DNA from 2 places in the Mesorhizobium sp. CA13 genome. Region 2 is predicted to be linked to the other one. Evidence: predicted binding sites of a transcription regulator. Region 2 holds the regulator's gene; the other holds the start of a gene.

Region 1 (7,390 bases), on a different contig from region 2:
CTTGCAGCGTTCGGGTTGCCGCCGGCCGCCTGGATCCAGTTGCCGGTGCGGCTTTGCGTCAGCACGTAGCCCAGCGCGATGGCCGCGGCGATGAACCAGAAGAGCGACATGTAGATGCGGAACGGGCCGATGAAGAAATCGCCGACCAGCGCTTCCGCCAGCCAACTGCCCTCGGCGCTCCAGGTACGCTGCGGAAAACCGTCGGTGACGAACAGCGCGGTGCCCCGCACCACCAGCAGCATGCCGAGCGTGACCAGGAAGGACGGGATCTTGAGCTGCGTGACGAACCAGCCATTGACCAGCCCGATGAAGGCGGCGACCAGCAGCGCGACGACGAAGCCGATCTCCAGCGAGGTGAGACCGCTGTTGAACAGCGTCCACATCAGCACCGGCGAGAAGCCGAACAGCGAGCCGACGGAAAGGTCGAATTCGCCCGACGTCATCAGCAACGTCATGGCCAGCGCGATCAGTCCGAGCTCGACGGTGAAAGCCAGCGTGTTGGAGATATTCTGCGGTGACAGGAAGTCGTGGTTGAAGCCCCAGAAGACGGCGATCTCGACGACGAGCAGCACGAAGGGGCCGAATTCCGGCCGCGCGATCAGACCTTGGACAAGCGAACGATTTTCCACGTGTAACCCGCGACTGGTTGGAATGGGCCGGACTGTCGGGCCGCGTCGAACGGCTCGATACCGGCAAAAGGGCAGGGCGCCGCACGCCGGTGACGTGCGGCGCTGGAGATCAGGGACTATTTGCCGGACAGGATCTTGTCGTAGACCCCGGCGGTGTCTTTCTCATAGAGCGCGCCGGTGATGACGTTGAAGCCCGGGGGAATGCCGCTCGCGGCCATGTTGGCGAGCGACAGCGCGACATAGCTGGTCGCCTGCGGGTCCTGCCACTGGCCGGCATTGACATAGCCGTTCAGCACTTCCTGCGTGGTGTCGAGCGAGTTGCCCCAGCCGACGACCGGAATTTCGCCCGGCTTGACGCCGACCTGGTCGAACACGCGTTTGATCGAGCCGGTGACGAGGTCGCCAAGGCCGATGATCGCCTTCACCTTGGCCTTGTTGGCGGTGAGATAGTCGACCATGCGATTGATCACTTCGGCCTGGTCGAGCGTCGCCTCGGTCACCTCATAGGTGATGCCGAGCGGCTCGAACACGCTCTTGATGCCTTCCTCCTCCTGGACGCCGTAGGTGGCGCCGGGAATCTCGACCGGCATCCAGACGAAGTCGCCCTTCTTCACCAGACCCTTGTCGACCAGATACTGCGCCCAGTGCCTGCCGAAGGTTACGTTGTCGCCGCCGACATAGGCGTTGAAATTGGCCTTGGGATCGGGCGTGTTGAAGTTGATGATCGGGATGTTGGCCGCGCGGGCTTCCTTGACGATCTCGACAAGGCTGCCCGGATCGGGGCTGGTGGTGGTGATCCCGTCGGCCTTGGCCGAGATCGCGGCCCGCACCGCCTCCTGCTGCGAGGCGACGTCGCCATTGTGGAACGAGGTGTTGACGGTGTTGCCGGTGTCCTTGGCCCATTGCTTGGCGCCGGCAAGGAAGTAGGTCCAGACCGGATCGGCCGGGCCGCCATGTGAAATCCAGTAGAACGTCTTGGCCTGCGCCGCCGCCGGAATGACCGTCAGCGCGACCAGCAGGCCGTATAGAACCACTCTTAGCCGTGTCAGCATTTGATTTCCTCCCGTTTGAAATTGATCAGTTTGAAACCGCCCTTTGATCGGGCAAGATCGCGTCCTCCTCGCCAACGCCGTGTTGGATGATCAGAGCATCCTCTTTTTCGACAAATGGCAAGCCTCCGCCTGTCAGTCGTAGTCAGCGCCTGACGGGGCGCCATCAGGAGACCCATCAGATTGCATCAGTTCGAATGATTTTTCGCGGCAGGCGATACCGGCCCCGAGGGTCGCCGGAGCGGTGGTTGACCGCCTCCGGCAACGCGAGGAGCTAGAGGAGGCCGGCCCTGGCAAGATCGCGCATCAGATGGCTGGCGCCGTAGGTCCAGTGCGGGCAGTCCGGCGACAACCGCACCCGGTTGACCAGCGCGCCGAACTTCTCCGACGAGATGGTGACGATGTCGCCGACCTTGTGGGTAAACCCCTTGCCCTTCTCGCCGCGATCCTTCGACGGCACGAACATGGTGCCGAGATAGAGCGCCAGGCCGTCGGGGTATTGGTGATGCGGGCCCATGGCGGCCGCGACGAGCTCTTCGGGAGAGCGGCTGATCTCGGCCATCGAGCTTGCGCCCTCGAGCTCGAACCCGTCCTCACCCTCGACCTTGAGGCGCACCACCGCGTTCTTCACGTCGTCGATGGAGAACGTGCCGTCGAACAGGCGGATGAAGGGGCCGAGCGAGGCGGAGGCGTTGTTGTCCTTGGCCTTGCCGAGGAGCAGCGCGGAGCGCCCTTCGACGTCGCGCAGATTGACGTCGTTGCCGATGGTGGCGCCGACGATCTTGCCGCTGCTGCCGGCGATCACGGCGATCTCCGGCTCCGGATTGTTCCAGGTCGAGACGGGATGCAGGCCGACATTGGCGCCGAAACCGACCGAGGCCATCGGCTGGCATTTGGTAAAGATCTCGGCATCCGGACCGATGCCCACTTCCAGATATTGCGACCAGGCGCCGCGCGAGATCAGCTTGGCCTTGATCTCCATCGCTTCGGGAGACCCCGGCTTGAGCTTGGACAGATCGTGGCCGATCAGCCCGGCAATGTCGGCGCGGATGGCATCGGCCCGTTCCGCCGAACCGCGCGCCTGTTCCTCGATGACGCGTTCCAACAGGCTGACGACGAAGGTGACGCCCGAGGCCTTGATTGCCTGCAGGTCGACCGGGGAGATGAGATAGGGCTTTGCCGGATCACGCGCGGCCTCGAAACTGTTGGCCGCGATATCGTCGAGCGAGCCGATCGGCTTGCCCCTGGCCGAGCGCACATAACCGGCCGGATCGGCCATCTCGCAGATATCACGCACGGTCGGCGCCGTGCTCGACGTGATATCGAAGACGGTGCCATCACGCACCGTGACCACCAGGGGATGCGAGGCATCGCTGCTTCTGGCGCGCCCGACAAAAAGGCCTTCGGCGGGCAGATGCATCGGGTTCGTCATGCGTGCGGTCCTCTGATCATCGAAAATGCGGCTTGCCGGTTCGGCGCGGCACTTTCACCGGATTCCTGTCAAAGGTCTATCCCGTTTGTGGTGATCCAGGCGCCATGTCTGCCGGCGTCGTCGGCCATTGGCCTACCGCAAGGAAGCACTCCTTGGGGGTTGGATGCATGCGGCGGTGCGGGAGCCCCAATGCCTGCGTCATTTTTTTGGGCTTGAGTTTGTTCTTGTTTTGTTCTAATATGCTCAACCTGAGTCAATTGGCGGACGAGATCAGTATGAGTGGGCAACCCGCATTCGGAACCGCGAGGAACGGCCAGGCCTTTTTTCGATGGGAGCAGGCCGGGAAGCATTTCCACCGGCTGTTCTTTGCCATCCTCGTCGGCAGCGCGATTGCTGGTCGTCTCGCGCGAAAGGCCCTTGCCTTGAACCGTGAGTTCGGATTGCAAGGCTGGCTGGTTCCGGAAAATCACATCCACATCTCGCTTGTCGGCTTCGGCGACCATGAGGAGTATCCGCAAGAACTGGTAGAGACCGCCTGTCATATCGGATCGATGATCGTTGCGAAGCCCTTCGAGGTCTCGTTCGATCGCCTGTCGGCCTTTGGCGGTGGTGCGCTGGTCCTGCGCGGCAGCGATGGCAATCCGTCGCTGCAAAAGTTCTGGCGTGATCTGACGGCGGTGATCTCGGACAGTCCGTTGAAACCCTTTCTCACCAGGTCCATCGAACCGCATGTTACGTTGCTTCGTGACGAAGTGGGCGTTCCCAGGATACGCGAGCGGTCGATCGACCCGGTCGGCTGGACGGTCCGGGATTTTGTGCTGATCCACAGTCTCATCGGGAAGGGCGTCTACAAGCAGCCCGGACGTTGGCGGCTGACCGGCCAGGACGATGCACTGCCCGCCATGTGAGAGCCTGGAACCGTCCCACATGCGCCGCGCGGTCCATCCTCCTGACAGGACATGTCAGCTATCAAGCGGAACGATGATGGCAGGCCGACGAGCTTTTCCTATTTGCAAGACGTCTGAACAGGAGGAACACATGACCAACGCGGAAATTGCGAAGGATTTCACGGCGCTTCTCAAGCGCGGTGACTACGAAAGCGCTGCCGAGAAATATAACGCCGACGACATCGTCAGCTATGAAGCGATGGAGGGGCCGATGGCCGTCTGCCGTGGCAAGGATTCTGTCAAGCAGAAGGGCCAGTGGTGGCAGGAAAACAACGAGGTCCATGGCGGCTCCGTCGAGGGCCCTTACGTCAATGGCGACCAGTTCGCCGTGCGCTTCACATTCGACATAACGCCCAAGGCCACGGGCCAGCGTGTCACCATGGACGAGGTTGGCCTGTACACGGTCAAGAACGGCAAGATTGCCGAAGAGCGCTTCTATTATTGAGCCGGGTTTTCCGGCTGTCGGCACGTTTCTCCGCATCCTAGGCGGCCAGGATCATGTCCTGGCCGCTATCCCCTATGCACGTCGTTCACGGATCGGCGACCGCCATTGAAGAAACTCACCCCTCGATGATTCCGCCGGCCGCTGGCAAAGCGCGCGAGGGCTGCTTAACCTGCCGCCAGATTCGAAGTCCGAAAGGCGCCTGTTTTGACGATCACCATGTACGGCATCACCACTTGCGACACGATCAGGAAGGCTCGCGTCTGGCTGGAGGGCCATGCAGTGCCATATCGTTTCCACGATTACCGGGCCGAAGGGATCGAGGCGGGCAGGCTGGATGACTGGGCCCGCAAGGTCGGCTGGGAAAAGCTGCTCAACAAGGGCAGCACGACGTTTCGCGAGTTGCCGGACAAGGATAAACAGGACCTGGATGAAAAGAAGGCCAAGGCCCTGATGCTGGCCAAGCCGACGATGATCAAACGGCCTGTGCTCGAGGTTGGCGACAAGATTTTGGTTGGGTTCAAGCCGGATGTTTACGAGACGGCGGTGGGCGGGAAGTAGAACAACACTCCGTACGCGGCGTTCCTTCGCCCCCCTCTGTCCTGCCGGACATCTCCCCACGAGGGGGGATGGCTGCAACGGCGGCTTTCGCAAATCGCCAATGTGGAAGCGGGGCGCGGCAACTGCCGATCTCCCCCCTTGTGGGGGAGATGTCCGGCAGGACAGAGGGGGGCGCTGCCCCGCCGGGGTCTCAAGGCTAACGCGCTCCCACCAGCTGGAAGTGTGATCGCTCAATCCCCGCGCAAATACCCCGCCAGCGCGACCGCATTGTTGTGCGCCTCGTCATGGGCGCCGTAGAGCAGCGTTACCTTGCCGTCGCGAAGCAGGGCGCGCAGTTGCGCCACCGCCTCGCCATTGCCGTCCAGTTCGGCACGATACCGCTTCTGAAACTCTGCCCATCGTTCAGGCTCGTGCCCGAACCACTTGCGCAGCTCGTCGCTCGGCGCGATCTCTTTCAGCCATAGCGCCAGCGCCGCGTCCTTCTTGGCGACGCCGCGCGGCCAGATGCGGTCGACCAGGACCCGCTGGCCATCGGCCTTTTCGGGTGCCTCATAGATGCGCTTCACCGCGATCTCGAAGGCCATCGGCTCTCCTTCGTGCGCTCCCGTCAGGCCCACTCGCCCTTGCGCATGACCGGCACGCGGCTGCCATCCTTGCCGACGCCGTCGATGTCGATCTTGTCCGAGCCGATCATCCAGTCGATGTGGATGAAGCTCTTGTTGCCGCCGCGCTCCGCGATCTCGGCCTGGCTGAGCGAGGCGCCGTCGACGAAGCACTTCGAATAGCACTGGCCGAGCGCGATGTGGCAGGCGGCGTTTTCGTCGAACAGCGTGTTGAAGAACAACAGGCCGCTCGCCGAGATCGGCGAGGAATGCGGTACCAGCGCCACTTCGCCAAGCCGGCGTGCGCCCTCGTCGGTGTCCAACACTTTCTTCAGCACGTCCTCGCCCTTCGAAGCCTTCGCCTCGACGATCCTGCCGCCCTCGAAACGCACCGAGATCTCGTCGATCAGCGTGCCCTGGTAGGAGAGCGGCTTGGTCGACGAAACATGGCCTTCCACCCGCCGCGCATGCGGCGTGGTGAAGACCTCCTCGGTCGGGATGTTGGGATTGCAGGTGACGCCGTTCTTGGCGGTGGAGGCGCCGCCCATCCATTCATGACCGTCGGCCAGCCCGACCGTCAGGTCGGTGCCCGGCCCGGTGAAATGAAGCGCATGGAAATTATGGCCGTTGAGCCATTCGGTGCGGCTGCGAAGGGCCGCATTGTGGGCCTTCCAGTTGCCGATCGGGTCTTCCACGTCCACGCGCGAGGCGGCGAAGATGGCGTCGGCGAGCTTGGCCACTGCAACGTCGTCGGCGTCATCGGGGAAGACCTGCTTGGCCCAGGCGAGATCCGGATAGGCGACGATGTTCCAGTTGATGTCGAAGCCGGTGATCTTTTCCAGCGCCGGCTGGTAGGCCATCGAATTGGCCTTGTTGGCGCGCGCCACTTTCGCCGGGTCCTGCGCCGACAGGAGCGAGGGATCCTCGCCGCGCACGGCAAGTCGCGCCGCATTGTTGGAGAAGGCCTTGGCCATGCCTTCGTAGAGCCAGCCGGCGGCCCGGTCGAAGCCGGCGTCGGCGCCATAGCGAAAGCGCGCCAGCGTGATCTCGTCGTCGTTGAAAATCGGCGTCACCAGCCCCGCGCCGGCCTTGTAGGCATGCTCGACGATACGCCTGGTCAGCGGCAGCGCGGCGATGGACGAGGTCAGCACCAGGTCCTGCCCGGGCTGCAATTGCAGCCCCACCTTGATGGCGACTTCCGCCAGCCTGTCGAGCTTCACCGGGTCGATCGTTGCGGAAACGCCGCGCGAATGTGTGGTCATGATCCTGCCTGCCGTAGTTTGATGTCGGACTCTACATAGACCGGCGTCACCGTGCTTTCCACCGTGATCGCGTCGCTCGTGCCCGTCTTCGCGGAGCCGAACCGCGCCATCGTCGCCTCGATCTCTTCCCTGATCCAGAGCTTGAAATCCCGCACCTTGCGGCTTTCGGCCTTGGCGGCGGAGGTCACCAGCCAATAGCCAAGCCCGCTCTGGGCGCGTATCCCGAATGGCGCCACGAGCCGCCCGTCGGCCACCGCATCGGCGGCGAGAAGCTGCCAGCCCAGCATCACACCATGGCCGGCAATCGCCGATTCCAGGCAAAGCATCGGATCGGTGAAGCGCGCGCCCTTCAGGAAGGTGACGGGTTCGACACCGGCCGCGGCGAACCAGCTTTGCCAGCGGATCATCGCCCGTTCGTCGGTGATCGCGCAGGTCTGGGCAAGGTCTTCGATCGATTTCAGTTTCT
Region 2 (7,390 bases):
GACATCTGCTCATGCACCATGGTATGGCGCGTCACGCGGTAGTCGAAATCGTCCTTCTGCGCTTTGGTCGGCAGTTCGCCGTAGAGCAGGAGATAGCAGACTTCCAGGAAGTCGCCATGTTCGGCCAACTGGTCGATCGGATAGCCGCGATGCAGGAGGATGCCGGCGTCGCCATCGATGAACGTGATCTCGGACTCGCAGCTTGCCGTCGAAGTGAAGCCGGGATCGTAGGTGAAGGCGCCGGTGGTGCTGTAGAGCGTGGCGATATCGATGACGTCAGGCCCGACCGAACCACTTCGCACCTTGAATTCGTGCGTCTTGCCGGCGAATTCCAGCTTTGCGGTGGCTTCCTGGGTCTTGCCGCCCAGTTCCCGTCTTGTCGCAGCTTCGGTCATTGCAAACTCCTTCTTGTTTCCTCATGCCGGCAAAGGCAAATTCTGCAAAGCGACACGTCGAAGTCACCGAATGCGCGTATTCGCGACCGCATTTTAGGGGGTGCGTGCCAGATTGGGCCAAGGCCCAATGTTGCACTGCGAAACGCGCCTTTCAATGCCAATCTTCTTGGGCCAGATTGCTCCTAATCGATTTGATCCGCGATGCGCGCCAAGCTCTCCTCGCGACCAAGCACGGCGAGAACGTCGAACACGCCGGGTGAGGTGCTCTTGCCGGTCAGGGCGGCGCGCAAGGGCTGGGCGACGGCGCCGAGCTTGTGGCCGCCGGCCGTCGCATAGTCGCGGATCGCGGCTTCAGCCGAGGCCGCCGTCCAGTCGCCTGAAACCGCCTCGAGGGCGTCGTGAGCGCCACGCAGGACCTTGCGCGCATCGTCATTGAGCAGCAGGGCTGCCTTCTCGTCGATCGGCAACGGCCGCGCGGCAAACAGGAAGGCGGCGCCATCGACGAGTTCGACCAGCGTCTTGGCGCGCTCCTTCAGTCCCGGCAGCGCTGCCAGCAACTGCGCCCTGTTCCTCTCGTCGAGGCGTGCGGCCATCGCCGGGCCGCCTTCGAGATAGGGCAGGGTGGCGATGAAGATGTCGAACAGCTCGGTATCGCCCATGCGGCGCATATGTACGCCGTTTAGCGCCTCGAGCTTGGCGAAATCGAAGCGGGCGGCGCCCTTGTTCACGTCGCCGATATCGAACCAGGCGATCATGTCCTGGATCGACATGATCTCGTCGTCGCCGTGGCTCCAGCCGAGCCGAGCCAGATAGTTCAGCAGCGCTTCGGGCAGGTAGCCCATGGCGCGGTAGGCCTCCACGCCCAGCGCGCCGTGCCGCTTCGACAGCTTGGCGCCGTCGGCGCCGTGGATCAGCGGTATGTGCGACATTGAAGGCACATCCCAGCCCATGGCGTTGTAGATCACGGTCTGGCGAGCGGCATTGGTGAGGTGGTCGTCGCCGCGGATGATGTGGGTGACGCCCATGTCGTGGTCGTCGACGACGACGGCATGCATGTAGGTCGGATTGCCGTCCGAGCGCAGGATGATGAAGTCGTCCAGATCCTTGTTGGGAAAGCGCACGTCGCCCTGGACACGGTCATGCACCACCGTCTCGCCCTTGGTCGGCGCCTTGATGCGGATCGCGCCCTTGACGCCGGGAGGCGCCTGCGAAGGGTCGCGGTCACGCCAGCTTCCGTCATAGCGCGGCGGCAGGCCCTTGGCCCGCGCCGCCTCGCGCATTGCCTCAAGCTCAGCGGGGGTCTCGTAGCTGTAGTAAGCCTTGCCCATGCGCACCAGCTCCTCGGCCACCTCGCGATGGCGCGGCGCGCGCTCGAACTGCGACACCGCCCCGCCATCCCAGGAGAGGCCGAGCCAGGTCAGCCCATCGAGAATGGCGGCCGTCGCCGCATCGGTGGAGCGCTCGCGGTCGGTGTCCTCGATGCGCAGCAGCATCGTACCGCCGGTGTGCCTGGCATAGAGCCAGTTGAACAGCGCCGTACGCGCGCCGCCAATGTGCAGATAGCCGGTGGGCGAGGGGGCAAAACGGGTGACAACCTTGTCGGACATACAACTCTCGGGAAACGTCTGGAGCGGGGTGCGGATCACGCGCACTTTCGCGCGCCGCGCGTTCATGTAGCATAGGGTGTCGAGGGCGCAAGGGGCAGACCCGATGGCTGGAGCGGGCCGGGCCGCGGAGGAAGGCGACGACGTCGTTGCTGGCGTCAGCGAACGCTCGCTTTTTGCCATGCCCGCGCCGGTCTCATTGCCGCTGGCGCCGCCGCCCTTGCAGCAGCCGGGCAAGTCGCTGCCGCCGGATGTTTCCGCGCCGCCTGGCGTCCCCGCTGTCCGCGCGGCCTCGCGCCTGCGCCGGGAGTTCGGTCGTGCTTCATGGCCTCGCCTGCGCAACGGAGTGGCCAGAGCCGCCGAGCTCGAACTCGATCGGGGCGTAGCCTTCCTGCTGATACCGGTGTTCCTGGCATGCGGATCGGTGGCCTATTTTTCGCTGGCGGCGGAGCCGGGCTTTGCCAAGCCTCTCGCGATCGCGATCCTGATGGCGCTGTGCGCGCTCGTTTCGCGCTCATGGTCGAAAACCCATCTGTGCTTCATGGCGGCGCTGTTGTGCGCGCTCGGCATGCTCGCCGGCAAAGTCGAGACCTGGCGGGCGGGAACGCGGATGCTGGGCTCGGAAATCTCCACGCAAATCACCGGCCGCGTCGTTTCAGTCGACCAGATGGAGACCGGCCGCATCCGGCTGACCATCGACGTGACATCGACCGCACGGCCGAAACTACGCTACGCGCCGGAGCGCGTCCGCCTTTCGGCGCGCAAGGTACCGGCTGAGGTGACGGCCGGCTCGCTCGTGACCGGCTATGCCAAGCTGTTGCCGCCGACCGGGCCGGTGCGGCCGGACAGCTACGACTTTTCCTTCGACAGCTACTTCGCCGGCATCGGTGCCAGCGGGTTCTTTCTCGGCAATCCCAAGATCGTCTCGGCCGATGACAGGCCGCTGTGGGCCGCTCTTTCAGCCGCCATCGAGAGTGCTCGTGAAAGCATTGCCGACCATATCAGGGACAGCATCGGCGGCGCCGAGGGCGAGATCGCCGCGGCGCTGATCGTGGGCGTGCGCGCCGGGATTCCCGACGAAATCAACGAAGCGATGCGACGCACCGGCATCTACCACATCATCTCAATTTCCGGGCTGCACATGGCGCTGGTCGCCGGCACCGTCATGGGGCTGCTGCGTGGTGGCTTCGCGCTGTTCCCGAACTTTTCCTCCCGCCGGCCGGTCAAGAAATACGCGGCCGCGGCGGCACTTTTCTCGATCGCCGCCTATCTCGTCATTTCGGGCGTCGTCGTTGCCGCCGAACGCAGCTTCATCATGCTGGCGGTGATGCTGATCGCCGTCCTGTTCGATCGGGCGGCACTCACCATGCGCAATCTGGCTATTTCGGCGATCGCCGTCATCGTAGTGTCGCCGCACGAGGTGGTAGGGCCGAGCTTCCAAATGTCGTTCGCCGCCACCGCGGCCCTGGTCGGCGCCTATGCCGGCTGGTCGGATCGCAAAGCCGACAAAGCGCGGACCCCGCCGCCGCAACGGACCTGGCCCGGCTTCCTGACGCGAAAATTGCTGCTGGCGACAGGTGGGCTGGCGATGACCTCGATCATCGCGGGAAGCGCCACGGCGCTTTTCGCCATCTGGCATTTCCAGCGCGTGTCGCCACTCAGCCTGTTCGCCAATCTTGCAGTCATGCCGATCGTTTCCGTCGTGATGTTCCTTGCGGTTGCCAGTGCGCTGCTGATGCCGTTCGGGTTCGATGGACCATCGCTTTATCTGATGGGCAAGGGACTGACCGCGATGATCGCCATATCCGGATGGATCTCGCAACGCTCGCCGGTCGACGCGGTCGGGTTGATTTCGCAGCAATCCGTTCTTCTGGTCGCGATCGCCCTGGTCATCGCGACGATGGCCACGACATGGCTGCGGCTGGCGGCACTTCCCTTCGCGCTCGCCGGCCTGTTGACCGTCGCGGATACGCGCACGCCGGACGTGCTGATTTCGGAGGATGCCCGCCTGGTGGCGCTGCCGATCGGCGGCGGCGAGCTCGCGATCAACCGGGCGCGCCCGAACGAATTCACGGTCGACAACTGGAAACGCGCGCTGAAATCCGAAACCATCGTTGGGCCGGAGCTGTTCGACAGCGGCGACCGACAGTTCGACATCTTCGATCCCGCGCAACTTCCCGCCGGAGCGCCTTTCTATTGCTTCACCGGCCTGTGCATGGCCCGGCATCCCTCCGGGGCGATCATCGCGCAGGTGGAGGATCGCAAGGATGCCTGGAGGGCCTGCGCCTATGCGGATCTGATAGTCATCGACGATCCCGGGGGCTACGACCCCTGCCACAATCCGCTGGTCCTCGTCATCACCAAGCGGCAGCTCGCTCGGAACGGAAGTGCCGCCGTCTTCTTCGACCAGCAATCGGCGACGGAACCGGCCCAGGTCAGCTTTGCCGTCGACAGGCCATATCGGCCCTGGCACGAACAGCGAAAATTCTCGCGCGAGGCACGGGGACTGCCTCCCTACCGCAAACCCGAAAAGCCCAACGCCGAACCCGCTCAGTAGCGCCTGATCAGTCCGACCAGCTTGCCTTGCACCTTGACCCTGTCCGGTCCGAAAATACGTGTTTCATAAGCCGGATTGGCGGCCTCGAGCGCAATCGAGGCGCCCTTGCGACGGAAGCGCTTCAGCGTCGCTTCCTCCTCGTCGACCAGGGCCACGACAATCTCGCCGGGACTTGCGGTGTCGGCGTTGCGGATGATGACCGTATCGCCGTCGAAGATGCCGGCCTCGATCATCGAATCGCCCTTGACCTCCAGCGCATAATGCTCGCCGCCCATGATCATGTCCGGCGGCACCGAGATGGAATGCGTCTGATGCTGGATAGCGTCGATCGGCACGCCGGCCGCGATACGGCCCATGACCGGGATCGAAACCGCTGAAACCACGTCGTCGTCATTGCCAGCGGCGGGCAGGCGCGAGGGCGCCGCCGGCTTGATCTGCCTGTTAAGGCCGCCCTGTCCGAGGCTGCCCTGGATGACGCTCGGGGAGAACTTCTTTGCCGCGTTAAGACCCGGCGCGATCGAATCCGGCAGGCGCAGCACCTCCAGCGCGCGGGCCCGGTTCGGCAGGCGGCGAATGAAGCCGCGCTCCTCCAACGCCGTGATCAGCCGATGAATTCCCGACTTAGAGGCGAGGTCCAGCGCTTCCTTCATCTCGTCGAAGGACGGCGGAATGCCGCTTTCCTTCAGCCGTTCATGGATGAACATCAAGAGTTCATGTTGCTTGCGCGTGAGCATGGCGGCCCCCAAAGGCATTGCACGAAGGGTCTGGAATCAGAATCAGAAAACAAACCCAGAACAAACACTATCTGTTCCAGTTGTGTTCCGCAACCATTTAAAGTTTAATGAATTCGTTAAGGCGGCGGAAACGAAAGGCCCTCCCGCAGCCAGCATCCTGCCAGCGCCGTCTGTCGTCAATGCGCTCTCAGCCTCTTTGAAACTATTTTGGTTAATGGCCTGTGGCCCGGCCGATCTCCACTGTTGGTACAAGCCTGCAAACTGTGTGACCGGCAGGTGCCGGCTGCCTTTTGGGGCGGATCAAAATCTCCGCGGCTCGTGAACGAAACGAAACCAAAATGCCAACTTCCTGCCGGAAAGCGGCCAGGCATCACCGAATGCGACGGGCTGCGTTCGTTCGCTCCTTGCTTCCGGCTCGCTTGACTAAACCGTATAACAATGTACGGTTTTCGAAGAGGGACACCAATGACCACGCCGAAGCAGGCCGCGCGACGTGAACGGATAGAGGAGGCCGCCTATGCGGTGCTCCGGGAAACCGGCTACAAAAGCGCCTCCCTGCTTGCCATCGCCAAGCGGGCATCGGCCTCGAACGAAACCCTCTACAACTGGTACGGCAACAAGCAGGTCCTGTTTCGATCCCTGATCGAAGCCAATGCGGGAGAAGCAAGGAAGCTGCTGGAGGACGCCCTTCGCCAGGCGCGCGATCCGCTCGAAACCCTGAACTTGCTCGGGCCAGTCCTGCTGACCCTTGTGACGGGCGACAAGGCGGTGGCGCTCAATCGCGCCGCAGCCGGCGACGTCAACGATACAGGCACGCTTGGCCAGTCGATCGCGCAATTCGGCCGCAATACCATAATGCCGCTTGTTGGCGACCTGCTTCGAACCGCAAGTCGGGCCGGCCTGATCGCCTGTGACGATCCTGCCGAAGCCGCCGACATCTACGTCCGGCTTTTGATCGGCGATCTCCAGGTTCGCCGGATCGTCGGGGTGCTCGAGGAGTTGCCTCGGCCGGAAATCGAGCAAAGATCGAACCGGGCGTTCACCCTGTTTTTGCGCCTCTATGCGGCCAGCCCTTGCCCCGGCGGCAAAACGGCCGGCCCGTTTCCGGGGCGCTCTTCTCACCGAGGAACATCGTGACCATGAGCAAAATTCCCGATCTCGCAGCGATCGAGGCAATGGACACCGCGGATCCGCTGCGTGCCATGCGTGACCGCTTCACCTTGCCTCAAGGGGTGATCTATCTCGACGGCAATTCGCTCGGCGCCGCTTCGCCCGCCGTGTTCGGCGAGCTGCAGAAGGCCGCCACGCAGGAGTGGGCGCAGGATCTCATCCGCGCCTGGAACACCGCCGGCTGGTTCGACATGCCGGTCGAACTCGGCGACCAGCTCGGGCGCCTGATCGGGGCCGCCGCCGGCCAGACGGTGGTCTGCGATACCACCTCGATCAACATCTACAAGGTGCTGCATGCGGCACTCGGGATGCGGCTGGACAGGTCGGTCATCGTCGCCGAGGGGGACAGCTTTCCGACCGATCTCTATATGGCCGAAGGCGTTGCCTCGACGCGGCCGAGCACGATGCTGCGTCTTGAGGGTGTCAATGCGCCGACCATAGAAGAACTGATCGATGAGCGCGTTGCGGTCATCCTGGTCAACCACGTCAACTACAAATCCGGGCAGCTGCGCGACATGGCCGCGCTGACGCGCAGGGCGCATGATGCCGGCGCGCTGATCGTCTGGGATCTCTGCCATACCGCCGGCGCCCTGCCGGTCGAGCTCGACCGTTCGAACGCAGATTTCGCCGTCGGCTGCACCTACAAATATCTCAATGGCGGCCCGGGTGCCCCGGCCTTCATCTACGCGGCCGAGCGCCACCATGGCGATGTCCGCCAGCCGCTCAGCGGCTGGTGGGGCCATGCGCGGCCTTTCGCCTTCGAACAGGGTTTTGCTGCCGGCACAGGTATCCACCGGTTTCTCTGCGGCACGCAGCCTGTGCTGTCGATGCGCGCGCTCAAAGGGGCGCTCGATGTCTGGAACGACGTCGACATGGCAGAAGTGCGCAGGAAAAGCATCGCATTGACCGATCTGTTCATCCAGCTCGTCG

Evidence for each region. Region 2 encodes LexA, which represses DNA repair genes until DNA is damaged. Its sites were predicted from a motif close to TGTTCNNNNTGTGTTCNG; they were not measured.
Region 1: LB566_RS04380 (2'-5' RNA ligase family protein) is a predicted target of LexA. The motif match lies at 3,330-3,347, and genes of this name have one in related genera.

What each region holds. Positions count from the first base shown of each region.
Region 1 covers NZ_JAIUHS010000001.1:853,301-860,690, reverse strand. Annotated here, with positions in the region: gene LB566_RS04395 (ABC transporter permease) at 1-629, opposite strand, end outside; gene LB566_RS04390 (substrate-binding domain-containing protein) at 746-1,681, opposite strand; gene LB566_RS04385 (fumarylacetoacetate hydrolase family protein) at 1,953-3,110, opposite strand; gene LB566_RS04380 (2'-5' RNA ligase family protein) at 3,368-4,018, shown strand; gene LB566_RS04375 (nuclear transport factor 2 family protein) at 4,149-4,502, shown strand; gene LB566_RS04370 (ArsC family reductase) at 4,719-5,060, shown strand; gene LB566_RS04365 (DUF488 domain-containing protein) at 5,291-5,644, opposite strand; gene LB566_RS04360 (aminopeptidase) at 5,668-6,924, opposite strand; gene LB566_RS04355 (LysR substrate-binding domain-containing protein) at 6,921-7,390, opposite strand, start outside.
Region 2 covers NZ_JAIUHS010000004.1:255,842-263,231, reverse strand. Annotated here, with positions in the region: gene gltA (citrate synthase) at 1-395, opposite strand, end outside; gene gltX (glutamate--tRNA ligase) at 578-2,002, opposite strand; gene LB566_RS12690 (ComEC/Rec2 family competence protein) at 2,106-4,556, shown strand; gene lexA (transcriptional repressor LexA) at 4,550-5,290, opposite strand; gene LB566_RS12680 (TetR/AcrR family transcriptional regulator) at 5,756-6,427, shown strand; gene kynU (kynureninase) at 6,430-7,390, shown strand, end outside.